DNA from 4 places in the Nosocomiicoccus ampullae genome. Region 2 is predicted to be linked to each of the others. Evidence: riboswitches for the same ligand, from Rfam matches in the RefSeq annotation. Region 2 holds a riboswitch; each other region holds the start of a gene.
What was found. Region 2 has a riboswitch for S-adenosylmethionine ahead of KPF49_RS01570 (methionine ABC transporter ATP-binding protein). Riboswitches for the same ligand answer to the same signal wherever they lie in the genome.
Positions count from the first base shown of each region.

Region 1: linked by a shared signal. The riboswitch ahead of metK (methionine adenosyltransferase) and the one ahead of KPF49_RS01570 (methionine ABC transporter ATP-binding protein) in region 2 are both predicted to bind S-adenosylmethionine.
Region 3: linked by a shared signal. The riboswitch ahead of KPF49_RS07755 (methionine ABC transporter ATP-binding protein) and the one ahead of KPF49_RS01570 (methionine ABC transporter ATP-binding protein) in region 2 are both predicted to bind S-adenosylmethionine.
Region 4: linked by a shared signal. The riboswitch ahead of KPF49_RS00175 (MerR family transcriptional regulator) and the one ahead of KPF49_RS01570 (methionine ABC transporter ATP-binding protein) in region 2 are both predicted to bind S-adenosylmethionine.

Region 1 is NZ_CP079110.1:1,023,031-1,026,203, forward strand. It holds gene KPF49_RS05220 (NERD domain-containing protein) at 1-293, opposite strand, end outside; gene metK (methionine adenosyltransferase) at 384-1,559, opposite strand; SAM riboswitch class I at 1,644-1,754, opposite strand; gene pckA (phosphoenolpyruvate carboxykinase (ATP)) at 1,890-3,173, shown strand, end outside.
Region 2 is NZ_CP079110.1:295,248-298,420, reverse strand. It holds gene KPF49_RS01580 (MetQ/NlpA family ABC transporter substrate-binding protein) at 1-264, opposite strand, end outside; gene KPF49_RS01575 (methionine ABC transporter permease) at 280-960, opposite strand; gene KPF49_RS01570 (methionine ABC transporter ATP-binding protein) at 957-1,976, opposite strand; SAM riboswitch class I at 2,038-2,145, opposite strand; gene KPF49_RS01565 (thioredoxin family protein) at 2,168-2,494, opposite strand; gene gcvH (glycine cleavage system protein GcvH) at 2,554-2,934, opposite strand; gene KPF49_RS01555 (Spx/MgsR family RNA polymerase-binding regulatory protein) at 3,015-3,173, opposite strand, start outside.
Region 3 is NZ_CP079110.1:1,496,280-1,499,452, reverse strand. It holds gene KPF49_RS07765 (hypothetical protein) at 1-136, opposite strand, end outside; gene KPF49_RS07760 (DUF1307 domain-containing protein) at 280-816, shown strand; SAM riboswitch class I at 990-1,092, shown strand; gene KPF49_RS07755 (methionine ABC transporter ATP-binding protein) at 1,168-2,202, shown strand; gene KPF49_RS07750 (methionine ABC transporter permease) at 2,186-2,836, shown strand; gene KPF49_RS07745 (MetQ/NlpA family ABC transporter substrate-binding protein) at 2,859-3,173, shown strand, end outside.
Region 4 is NZ_CP079110.1:38,914-42,086, forward strand. It holds gene lqo (L-lactate dehydrogenase (quinone)) at 1-1,295, shown strand, start outside; gene KPF49_RS08030 (SE2200 family small protein) at 1,317-1,418, shown strand; partial or broken gene KPF49_RS00175 (MerR family transcriptional regulator) at 1,464-1,808, opposite strand; SAM riboswitch class I at 1,970-2,068, opposite strand; gene KPF49_RS00180 (AAA family ATPase) at 2,232-3,173, shown strand, end outside.

The DNA.
Region 1 (3,173 bases), 730 kb from region 2:
CCCTTATCGACAGTAAACTGTTGTAAACTCGATAATTTATTGTTTAACAATGTTGTATCTTCTAGATATTTTTCATTTAAATTTGATAACTCTTTTTTATGAGCCATACGCTCATCTTCCTGTGTTTTTTCATAATTTTCAATGAGTGTCGCTTCTTTATTTTTAAATAATTTTTCATTTTCTGTAACTTCATTACGATGCTTTATGTAATAGATTAAAAATGAAATTGCTATGATTACAAGTAAAGCCGCAACAATTATAAAAAGTGGCTCTGTTAATATATCTGTAGACATATAATCTCTCCTTTTCTATTTAACTTTATTAATTATAGCAATTAATTAATAGAAATAAAAATAAAACAGCCACTTAAAGTGGCTGTAAAGCTAGTTTAAATAAGATTTTAAAACATCTGTCTTATCAAGTTTTTCCCATGGTAAATCAATGTCATGTCGACCAAAATGACCGTAGCTTGCTGTTTGCTTATAAATTGGACGCTGTAAATCTAACATTTTAATAATACCGTCTGGTGTTAACTTGAATTCTTTACGAATTGCTTCAGCAATTTTATAGTCTTCAAGCTTACCAGTACCAAATGTATTCACTGAGATAGAGACTGGATCAGCGACTCCAATCGCGTATGATAACTGTATTTCACATTGCTTTGAGAGTCCACTTGCGACAATATTTTTCGCAATGTATCTTGCTGCGTAAGCTGCAGAACGGTCAACTTTTGTCGGATCTTTACCACTAAATGCGCCACCACCGTGTCTAGCGTATCCACCATAAGTATCTACAATAATTTTGCGTCCTGTTAACCCTGCATCTCCGTGAGGGCCACCGATGACAAATCGACCCGTCGGATTAATAATAATACGTGTGTTTTCATCCACTAATTCTTCAGGAATAATAAAGTCAATAACCTCTTCTTTAATGTCTGACTTAATTTTTTCATGAGACACTTTTTCATCGTGTTGAGATGAAACAACGATTGTATCGATGCGTAGTGGTGTATCATTTTCGTCGTACTCAACAGTCACTTGAGTTTTTCCGTCTGGACGAAGATAATCTAAAACATCATTTTTACGTACTTCTGTTAGACGACGCGCGAGTTTATGCGCGAGTGTAATTGGTAATGGCATAAATTCCTCAGTCTCGTCTGTAGCATAACCAAACATTAAGCCTTGGTCCCCTGCCCCAGTTGTCCCTTTTTCTTTAGACTCGTTATCACCTTCACCATCTACACCTTGTGCGATATCTAGAGACTGCTCGTCGATTCCTGTAAGTACTGACATCGTTTTATAATCGTAGCCAAACTCAGCGTTCGTATAACCAATAGATTTTACTGTATTTCTAACAATTTTAGGGATGTCGACATAAGTAGACGTTGATATTTCTCCAACAATCATTGCTAGTCCCGTATTAACAACTGTTTCACAAGCCACACGTGCATCTTTATCGTCTTTAATAATCTCATCTAAAATCGCATCTGAAATTTGGTCTGCGACTTTATCTGGATGTCCTTCTGTAACTGATTCTGACGTAAATAATCTACGTTCCATATATTTTCTCCTCAACTATTTTATTAGCTATCTCTTACATTAAAAAAACCTTTTCTCAACACATAGAGAAAAGGCCACCCTTTTCTCTTATCGATCAGAAATAACTATTTCTGCAACCTTTAGCACCATACTTCTTAATCGAAGGGGTTGCTGGGCTTCATAGGGGGTACTCCCTCCACCGACTCTTGATAAGAGATAACTTGTCTATAACAATACACATAATAATAGAAGTTTTCAAGTACTTTTAAAATATATTGTGATTCATTGGAATCTTTTATCATGTTATAATAAACTAATAATGATAATTAATTTTTGGAGGCAACTAATATAATGTCAAACTCTGTAAATAAAATCGAAGCACTTGTTAAAAAAGATTCAACGAACAATCAATTATCTCGTGCAGAACTCGTTGAAGCCGCTTCAAGAAGAAACGAAGGTAAAGTCGCTAGTAATGGTGCTTTTACTGCTACAACTGGTAAATATACTGGACGAAGCCCAAAAGACCGCTTCATCGTTGAAGATGACGTAACTAGAGATACTGTTGATTGGGGCGAAGTTAACAAACCAATTAGTGGTGACGTATTTGATGCTTTACTTGAAAAAGTATTAAATTACTTAGACGACAAAGAAGAACTCTTCGTCTTTAATGGTTACGCAGGTGCAGACGAAGATACACGCTTAAATATTCGTGTCGTAAACGAATTCGCGTGGCATAACTTATTTGTTAAAGCATTATTCATTGATCCTGAAACAAAAGAAGAAGGTTTAAACATTTCTCCGGACTTCACAATCGTTTCAGCTCCATCATTTAAAGCAGATCCAGCAGTAGATGGAACAAATTCAGAAACATTTATCTTAGTAAACTTTGAAAAACAAATTGTTTTAATCGGTGGAACAGAATACGCAGGGGAAATGAAAAAGTCTATCTTCTCTGTGATGAATTTCTTACTACCACAAAATGATATTTTAAGTATGCACTGTTCAGCAAACGTTGGTGAAAAAGACGACGTTGCACTATTCTTCGGATTATCTGGAACTGGTAAAACAACACTTTCAGCAGATCCAAAACGCGGCCTAATTGGTGACGACGAGCATGGTTGGAATGAACACGGTGTATTTAATATTGAAGGCGGATGCTACGCAAAAGCCATTCATTTATCTGAAGAAAATGAACCTGAAATTTACCGTGCAATTAAGTTTGGCAGTGTATTAGAGAACGTTATTTTAGACGATGAAAGAAACCCTGATTATAATGATAATTCTCTCACAGAAAATACACGTGCTGCATATCCAATTAACCATATTGACAATGCGGTATTACCATCAAAAGCAGGACATGCAAAAACAATCGTTTTCTTAACAGCTGATGCATTCGGAGTACTTCCTCCAATCGCAAAATTAACAAAAGAACAAGCAATGTATCACTTCTTAAGTGGATTTACATCAAAACTTGCAGGTACTGAGCGCGGTGTAACGACTCCTGAGCCTGTATTCTCAACTTGTTTCGGTGCACCATTCTTACCATTACATGCATCAGTATATGCAGACAAACTTGGTGAATTAATCGACAAGCACGATGTGTCAGTATACCTTGTAAACACTGGCTGGACTGGT
Region 2 (3,173 bases):
ATCGCCACTTTCTAACATTTGGTTCGGTGTGTTATAGTCGTTAACTACTTTAATGTCTAAATCAATGCCTTTATCTTCAAGTAATGGTTTTGCTTCTTCGAGAATTTCAGCATGTGGTACTGGTGTTGCAACTACTGTTAATTTTTTTACTTCATCGTTAGAAGCTTCTTCATTTGATGAATCATTAGAAGAATCATCTGAGTTATTACAAGCAGCAAGTGTCACAGTGAATAATAATACTAAAGCGAATAAAAATCTTTTCATGAGCTAGGTCTCCTTTTATCTTTTATCGACTGCGCGAGCAATCGTATCTCCTAAAATTTGAATTACAAATACTATAATTAAAATAACAATCGTTGCGACTAGTGTGACGTCTGGTTGACTTCTTGTGAATCCAACCATATAAGCTAAACTACCAAGTCCACCTGCACCGATAACACCAGCAATCGCCGTTGAACCAACTAGCATGATTGCAGTGACTGTTATACCAGAAATTAGTGCTGGAAGTGCTTCAGGTAATAATACTTTTCGAATGATTTCCCACTGGTTTGCACCCATTGATTCGGCTGCTTCAATGACACCTTTGTCCACTTCTTTTAAAGCAATTTCAACAAGTCTTGCGTAGAATGGTGACGATCCAATAATTAGTGCTGGCATCGCACCCCATACACCCATCATCGTTCCCATAAGTGCTTTAGTAAATGGTATGAGTAAGATGATTAAAATAATAAATGGAATTGCACGGAATAAGTTCACGACAAACGATGTAACACCGTATACTGGTTTTGATGCTTTAGTTTTGCTTTTTGATGATTGGAATAAAATAATACCTAATATAATTCCGAATACAAAAGAAAATAGTGTCGCAATACCTGTCATAGTGAGTGTCTCTACAGTCGATTGCCATAGTACATCGAGTTTCACATGTTCAAAGCTAAACATTTCTTTTATCTCGTTCATTTGACCACCTCCACAGAGACTTTCTCACTTTCAAACTTATCAATAATCTCATCCAGTTTTTCACTATCGACTTCAGTAGCGATATAGAGGTGTCCATATGACTCATCATTCGTTTGTTTAATATTTCCAGAAAGTACGTTTAAATCAAGATCGTATTCTTTAATGACTTGAGATACAACTGGACGATTTGCTTTTGTACCAACAAAACCAAGTTTAAGAACGGTTGAGTTTGGAAAACTTTCTTTAATTGTTTTAATTTGTACATCAATATCCTCATCTTCAAGTTCATCTTGTACAAATCGTTTTGTCACGGAAGACTTAGGGTTTTGGAATAATTCAATGATTGGTGCGACCTCGATGACTTTACCATCTTCCATTACTGCAGCTCGGTCACAAATTTTTCTGATGACTTGCATTTCATGTGTAATCATGACAATCGTTAGACCGAGTTCTTGACGAATTTTTACGAGTAAATCGAGAACCTCATCAGTCGTCTGTGGGTCTAATGCACTCGTTGCCTCGTCACATAGTAATACTTCTGGATCATTGGATAATGCACGTGCAATACCAACACGTTGTTTTTGTCCGCCAGAAAGTTCACTCGGATAGTTGTGTTCTCTTCCCGTAAGTCCAACCAGTCGGATTAATTCTGATACTTTACGATCCATTTCGTTTTTAGGCACGCCAGCGATTTCAAGGGGGAGACGAATATTTTCATATACTGTGCGTGACCAAAGTAAATTGAAATGTTGGAAAATCATTGAAACTTTTTGACGTTTTTTTCTCAAATTTTTCTTTGATAGTTTGTTAATAGTGTCATCACCAATCACAATATCACCACTTGAAAGTGTTTCAAGACCGTTTAACAAACGAATCAAAGTGGATTTACCAGCGCCAGAATAACCAATGATGCCAAATATTTCACCTTTATGAATATTTAGCGATACGTCATCGACAGCTGTAACTGTCTTATTTTTTGTTTTAAATATTTTATTGACATTTTTAATATCAATCATTTAGTAGATTCCTCCATTAAAAAAGCTTACTCAAAAGATGAGTAAGCTTTTTACGTATCGCTTCTCATCTTCGAATGATCCATCGATCATTCAGTGAATTGGCACCTTGTCTAAATAGACGGTTGCCGTGGTTTCATTGGGCACTTCCCTCCACCACTCTGGATAAGAATTATTAAGTTTGATTAATAATATCATTGCATATTTTTATTGTCAACATAATTTTTAAATATTTCGACAATTTTAGTCACCGACTCAAATGCATAAACTTCTTCTTGTAAAGTTCCGTCTTTAAATATAAGTAAGGCCGGTACACTATGAATTTTATATTGTTTTATAAAAGATTCATAGTAGTTTAAATCAATTTTTGTAACATTTAGTGGGACAACTTGAACCGCAAGATCTAAAAATGATTCTGCGAGCTTACACGTTGCACACATCGACGTATATCCGTAAATGACATTTACACCACTACTATTCACTATTTCATTTAATGCTTCTTCTGTGATTTTATGTCTCATATAAAATACCTTTCTCGAAAGAAAAAACTCTAGACAGCTGTCTAGAGTTTTATAAAGAATTATTGTCCAATCATTTCGTCGTATGCAGCAGCATCCATTAATTCGTCAAGTTGTGACTCATCTGAAAGTTTAATTTTTAACATCCAAGCTTCTTCGTATGGAGATTCGTTTACTAGCTCTGGGCTATCTTCAAGCTCTTCGTTAATTTCAATAACTTCACCTGATACTGGTGCATAAAGTTCAGAAACAGTTTTAACTGATTCTACTGAACCGAAGTCTTCACCTTTTTCAAGTTCATCACCTTCGTCTGGTAATTCAACGAATACGATGTCTCCTAATTCTGATTGAGCAAACTCAGTAATACCGATAGTTACAGTATCACCGTCAACCTTTACCCATTCGTGATCTTCTGAATACTTTAAGTTGTTTGGTGTTACCAAAACAAAAACCCCCTATATTATATATCCTACTACATTTAGTATCTCATATTTTATGAATATAAACAAATCAAAACTTAATATTATAATTCGAGTAACTCGTCGTATTTTTCTTCTTTAAAGCCGAGTATAACACCTTTTTCAGTGACAAGCATTGGACGTTTAATTAGCATGCCGTTACTCGTTAATAACTCGATTTTTTCATCAAACGATAAGTCATCAAGTTTTTCTTTTAAACCAAG
Region 3 (3,173 bases), 350 kb from region 2:
CAGTATTTGTATCGTTTTGGTTTCGCTTAAAACGGTTATCAAACCGCATTGAAATGACAATCACTCCGACGAACAATAATATTATGAATATCCAACCACTAGTTGTGTGTGGCATCGCGAGTTTACCTAAAAACATTGTGTCACCTTCTTGAAAGTAGTATTCATATTCTACACATAATTCTAGAAAAAGAAACATTTAAACCTTATTGTAAACTTATTTGCACTACTGTTTAAATAGATTTAAACTTATGTCACGAACGAATTAAAGGTGGAGTGAATATGAAAAAGATAATTTTAACGTTTGTATCTTTAACAGTTGTAGTGACACTTGCTGCATGTGGCAAAGATGATAATAATGATGAGAAAAATTTAGAACAACCAGTTGAAAATAAAGAAAAAGACGAACAACCTAAAGATGATGAAAAAACAGAAACTGTCACATATGAAAAGAAAGAAGATGGTGTGGTCGTAAATGTTGACTTGACACATGATGGGGAAGAATTAATTCGACAAGTAACAACAACCACTGCAAAATATGATGAGATTGAAGCTGAAGATAAAGAAGAAGCAAAAGAGATGTTTGAAGAAATCGGTGCGTTAGATCAATTTGAAGATGAAAAAGGTTTAAACTATGATGTTGATTTTAAAGAAGATCACTTTGTTGAAACTCTAGACGTAGAGTATACAAAACTCAGTCAAGAAAGACTGAATGAACTCGCACGCCCTGCTGATGACAATGAAGAAGGTCGGTTTACAAAAGTGAGTTACGATTTAACTGTTAAAGACTTAGAAGAAGCTGGATTTAAGAAAAAATAAGAGTATTGAAAAAGATTAGTATCATTAAAAACTGGTGGTGTTATGGTCGGTAAGAACGTTAAATTTGAGATTGGTGCAGAATTCGAGATAATTGAATAAATATATAAAATTTTCAGAAAACTTGTTGACATTCATAATTAATTGAATTAAAGTTATATCCAACAATTTAATTTATCTTATCCAGAGAGGTGGAGGGACTGGCCCTTTGAAGCCTCGGCAGCGAGCATTTTTTATGTGTTGTGCCAATTCCAGTAGCTTATAGCTAGTAGATAAGAATAGCGTAAACCCTATTTTTATCTATATAAAAATAGGGTTTTTTATTTTGAAATATGTTGGTGGAAGGTGAATTTCGTGATTCAAATTGAAAATGTCTCAAAGACATTTGATCGTAAAGGTGTAAAAACTAATGCACTTAAAGATGTTTCACTAAATATAGAAAAAGGAGAAATATACGGCATTGTTGGATTTAGTGGTGCTGGAAAAAGTACGTTAATTCGTACAATTAACCATTTAACCGTACCGACAAGTGGTGAAGTAATTGTCGATGGTAAGCATTTAAGTCAAGCGAATAGTAAAGAAATTCGTGAAATTAAAAAGGATATCGGCATGATATTTCAACATTTTAATTTACTTAACTCAAAAACAGTATTTAAAAATGTAGCGATGCCACTGATTTTATCTGGTACTCCAAAAGAAGAAATAGAGCGCCGAGTGAACGAGTTGCTCGATTTTGTCGGTTTAAAAGATAAAGCTCAAAACTATCCAGATGAGTTATCTGGCGGGCAAAAGCAGCGTATCGGAATCGCGAGAGCACTCGCAACACAACCGAAAATTTTACTTTGTGATGAAGCAACAAGTGCTCTAGACCCTGAAACAACAGCGTCAATTTTAAGATTGCTAAAAAGAGTAAACGAAGAATATAACATTACGATTTTACTTATTACCCATGAGATGAGTGTTGTAAGAGAGATTTGTGACAAAGTTGCAATTATGGAAAATGGAGAAGTTATAGAGTCTGGTAGCGTCTTTGATATATTCTCTAATCCAAGCACGAAAACAGGAATTAAGTTTGTTAATACAGTGATGCATAGTGAAGTTCCGGACTTCGTCCTTAGATTATTGAGTGATGATCAAAGACGTCACATCTATCGACTGAATTTCATTGCAGATAGTGCAGGACAACCAGTGCTTAGTCAACTATCTAAGAGATTTGATGTTGAAGCGAGTGTATTATTTGGAAATATTACAGAGCTTCAAAGTACACCATTTGGAAATTTAATCGTCGAATTTATTGGTGAGGATAATGAGATTGAAAAAGTTAAAGAATTTTTAACAGAGCAAGAGGTCTTATATAGTGAGGTGACAAGAAATGTTAGTGAGTACTGATAAAATTTTAAGCGCACTCGTCGAGACACTTCAAATGGTGACAGTATCTTTTGTATTTAGTATTTTACTCGGAATACCACTTGGAGTATTACTATATGTCACAAGAAGTGGTGGAATCTTAGAAGAAAAAATTACATTTACAATTCTAAGTTTCGTCATTAACATTTTAAGATCCATTCCATTTATTATCTTACTCGTTGCGATTATTCCGTTTACGAGATTTGTTGTCGGAAGTTCAATCGGAACAGCAGCTGCGATTGTACCGATGGTCGTATACGCAGGACCATATATTGCAAGGCTCGTTGAGTCTTCGTTACTTGAAGTTGATGACGGGGTACTTGAAGCAGCGGACGCAATGGGGGCGACACCTCTACAGACGATTTTTAGATTTGTTATTCCTGAAGCACTCGGGTCATTAATCTTAAACTTTACAATTGCAACAATCGGTCTAGTCGGAGCGTCAGCAATGGCTGGAACAGTTGGCGGTGGCGGTATTGGTGACTTAGCAATTACATACGGTTATCAACGATTTGATGGAGCGACGATGTTAGTGACAGTAATCATCCTTGTTATTTTAGTTCAAGGATTACAATCACTCGGAAACGGATTATCAAAAATAGTCAGAAGAAAGTAAAATTAAAGGAGAAATTTTTATTATGAATAAATTACGTGTATTACTTTTAGCACTTATATCTTTAGTTGTTCTTAGCGCATGTGGCAGTAACGAGAAAGTAAAAATCGGAGTCAGTGGTACAGATACGACTGTTTGGGATCATGTCGCTGAAAAAGCGAAAAAAGAAGGTATAGATATTGAAATTGTATCATTTAACGACTACGTTCAACCAAATACTGCACTTGCCGATGGAGATATTGATGCGAACTCATTCCAAACCGTTGCATACTTCGATGAATTTATTAAAGAAAGAGATTTAGATTTAGTACCGATTGCAACGACTAACTTAGCACCAATG
Region 4 (3,173 bases), 260 kb from region 2:
ACACAGTTCAACAAGCGGACGGAACTATTGACGCTTCTAAAGCTGAAGAGATTAATGAACAATTTGAACTATCTAAACAGTTTTGGGGCAGTTTAGTTAAAAATGGTGATATTTCTAATCCAGAGGAATTTATTCAGCCATTACCGCATATTAGTTTTGTAATGGGTCCAACTAACGTTGAATTTTTACGAAAACGTTATGAAAAACTAAAAACAATTCCTATGTTTGACAACATCGAATACACTGAAGATATTGAAACAATGAGAGAATGGATGCCATTAATGATGCGAGATCGTAAGTCTAGTCAGCTAATGGCAGCAAGTAAAATCGATGAAGGTACCGATGTGAACTATGGTACTTTAACTCGTAAATTAGCAAAATATTTAGAGCAGAAATCTAATGTTTCATTAAAATATAATCATGAAGTGATTGATTTAACTCAACGAGAAGATGGCAAATGGGAAGTTATTGTAAAAAATAGAGCGACTAAAGAAAAATTTACTAAAGTAGCTGATAAAGTATTTATCGGTGCTGGAGGTTACTCTATTCCATTACTTCAAAAAAGTGGGATATCTCAGAGAAAAAATGTCGGAGGTTTCCCGATTACTGGTCAATTCTTAGCGTGTAAAAATAAAGATATTATTAAACAACATAATGCAAAAGTTTACAGTAAAGAGCCTCTAGGTAAGCCACCAATGACTGTACCGCACCTCGATACACGTTATATCAATGGTGAAAGTACGTTACTATTTGGCCCATATGCGAATATTGACCCTAAATTCTTAAAATATGGATCGTTCTTTGACTTATTTGGCTCAGTAAAACCTTATAACATTACGACGTTATTATCATCAGCGGCTAAAAATATACCACTTATTAAATACTCAATTGACCAAATGGTTATGACTAAAAAAGGTTATATGAACTATTTAAGAACATTCATACCTGATGCAAAAGATGAAGATTGGGAATTATACACTGCTGGTAAACGTGTTCAGGTAATTAAAGACGACGACGAATATGGTAAAGGATATGTTGCGTTCGGAACAGAGGTTGTGAACTCTGATGATAATTCTGTCATTGCAGTATTAGGAGAATCACCAGGTGCTTCAATATCATTCTCTGTAGTTCTTGAAGCATTAGAGAAAAACTTTAAAGAAGATCGTGAACTCTGGGGACCTGCAGTTAAAAAATTAGTACCGTCATATGGTAAATCACTCATTAATGACGAAAAGCTTATGAGAGAAACTCGTAGAGAAACATCTGAAAACTTAAATTTAAATTATTATAATTAATTTTAAAAAGAGGTTGTATTAATGAAAAAAACAGTGATTATTTTCAGCGTTATTTCAGCGTTATTAGTAGCATTTAAATTATATCAAGATAAAGTCAACGAAATGCCTAATATAGAATATTAATTAGTAAAAGAAGTCCGTGATACTAGTTTGGTCACGGACTTCTTTTTATATAAGACTTTCTTTATTTAATTCTTCTTCAATGAGTTTAATATGTGAGTTGATAAGGTTTTTTTGATCATTTAAAAATTTTAAATGTGCTTTTAAAAATGTTTGAATTTCAATTTTATTATCGTAAAGCATGTTTGTATTTTTCTTAATTTCCTTTAGGGGCATGTTTAAATTACTTAAACATTGAATGAATTTTATCATTTCAATATCATCTTTTGAATATCATCTTTTATTATTATGATCTCGCTTAATATTTTTTAGTATTCCTTTTTTCTCATAGTAGCGCAACCTACTTTTAGAAATATCACAATAATTCGCAACATATTCTATGACTACTTGCAAGGTTGTTTACTTTCATTTTTTTGCTTCCTCAAGCTGATCGTACAATTCTAGTACCCTATCGTAACTCTGTCTTTCATCAATACATTTCATTAAATATAATCTCCTTTAATTAATTATATTCAATAAAATAGCCCTTCAAATTAAGAAGAGCGTCCAAGGTCTTCTTATCTTTCAGTACAAACTGTTGGAATTGGCACATCGCTAAAAGCTGTTGCCGGAGTTTCACAGGGCCAAATCCCTCCACTCACTCTTAATAAGAGAACTATTCTATTGATTACTAATATTATAGCATACTATTTGTGATTTCTGAAGTTGATGATAACGCATAGCGATACATCTAAATTTAATGATATAATTAGTGTTGATAAGATATTTTAACATATAAATAACGCTATGAATTACCTTTAAAGATAGGAGGATTTTATGGATAATGTAATTAAGGTACATTTAGTTGGATCAGATTATAATGCCTCTGGTGTTTATGATTTTGATAAAAAAACTATAATTATTTTTAAAGGAAGTAAAATTAAAAGTCATTTAAATGATATCATTAAAGAGGATTTTCCAGATATTATTGAACTTAGGAAACGACTTTATGATGAAAATATACTCACTAATAATGAGTTTATTGAAGATTATGAGTTCGATGATATCAATGTTACTACTAGACTTATATCTTCGAATGATTCTTCTAAAGAAGTATGGAAATTAAGTAATAACTCTTCACTTCAAAAGTACGAAAACCAACTTTCTCATCAAAAGCAGTTTATTGAATTCTATACGAGTTTTAAAGTTGACGATTTGGAAGAAAAAATAAAAGCTCAAGCAGAGGTTATTAAAAGATTTCAATCATTATATCCTCTACATAAGTTACCAAATTTGACGTTAAAAGAATTCGATCAAAGAGGTTCGAATGAGAGTTTTATGTACTTAATAGAATTTGGAACTAGAGAAATAGCGTCAGGGTTTTTAGGAAATAATAGAAATAAACTTTTCTTTCAGAATAAAGATGGAACTTATGATAGTATTAATTATTTTAAAAATAAGTATCCTAATGAAACAGTTGATGAACGACTGTCTTTATTTTTAAATCAGCTATATGAGATGATTGTAAATTTTGATAAAAATACTTATGTGAATCAACCACCTCGTAATATTAATACAATTCGTGGGAAACTCATTATGATATATCGCCCAGGCGAGCTGATTACATTTAATTCTAAAAATAAGTATGATGCGTTACATAAGCATTTAGGTTTACCTTATGAAAATCTCGATTCGGTTGAACTTAATATCGAGATGCAAAAGTTCTTAAATAAGAATGAGATAAAGGTGAATGTAACGGAAGCTGCAGAAATTTTAGAG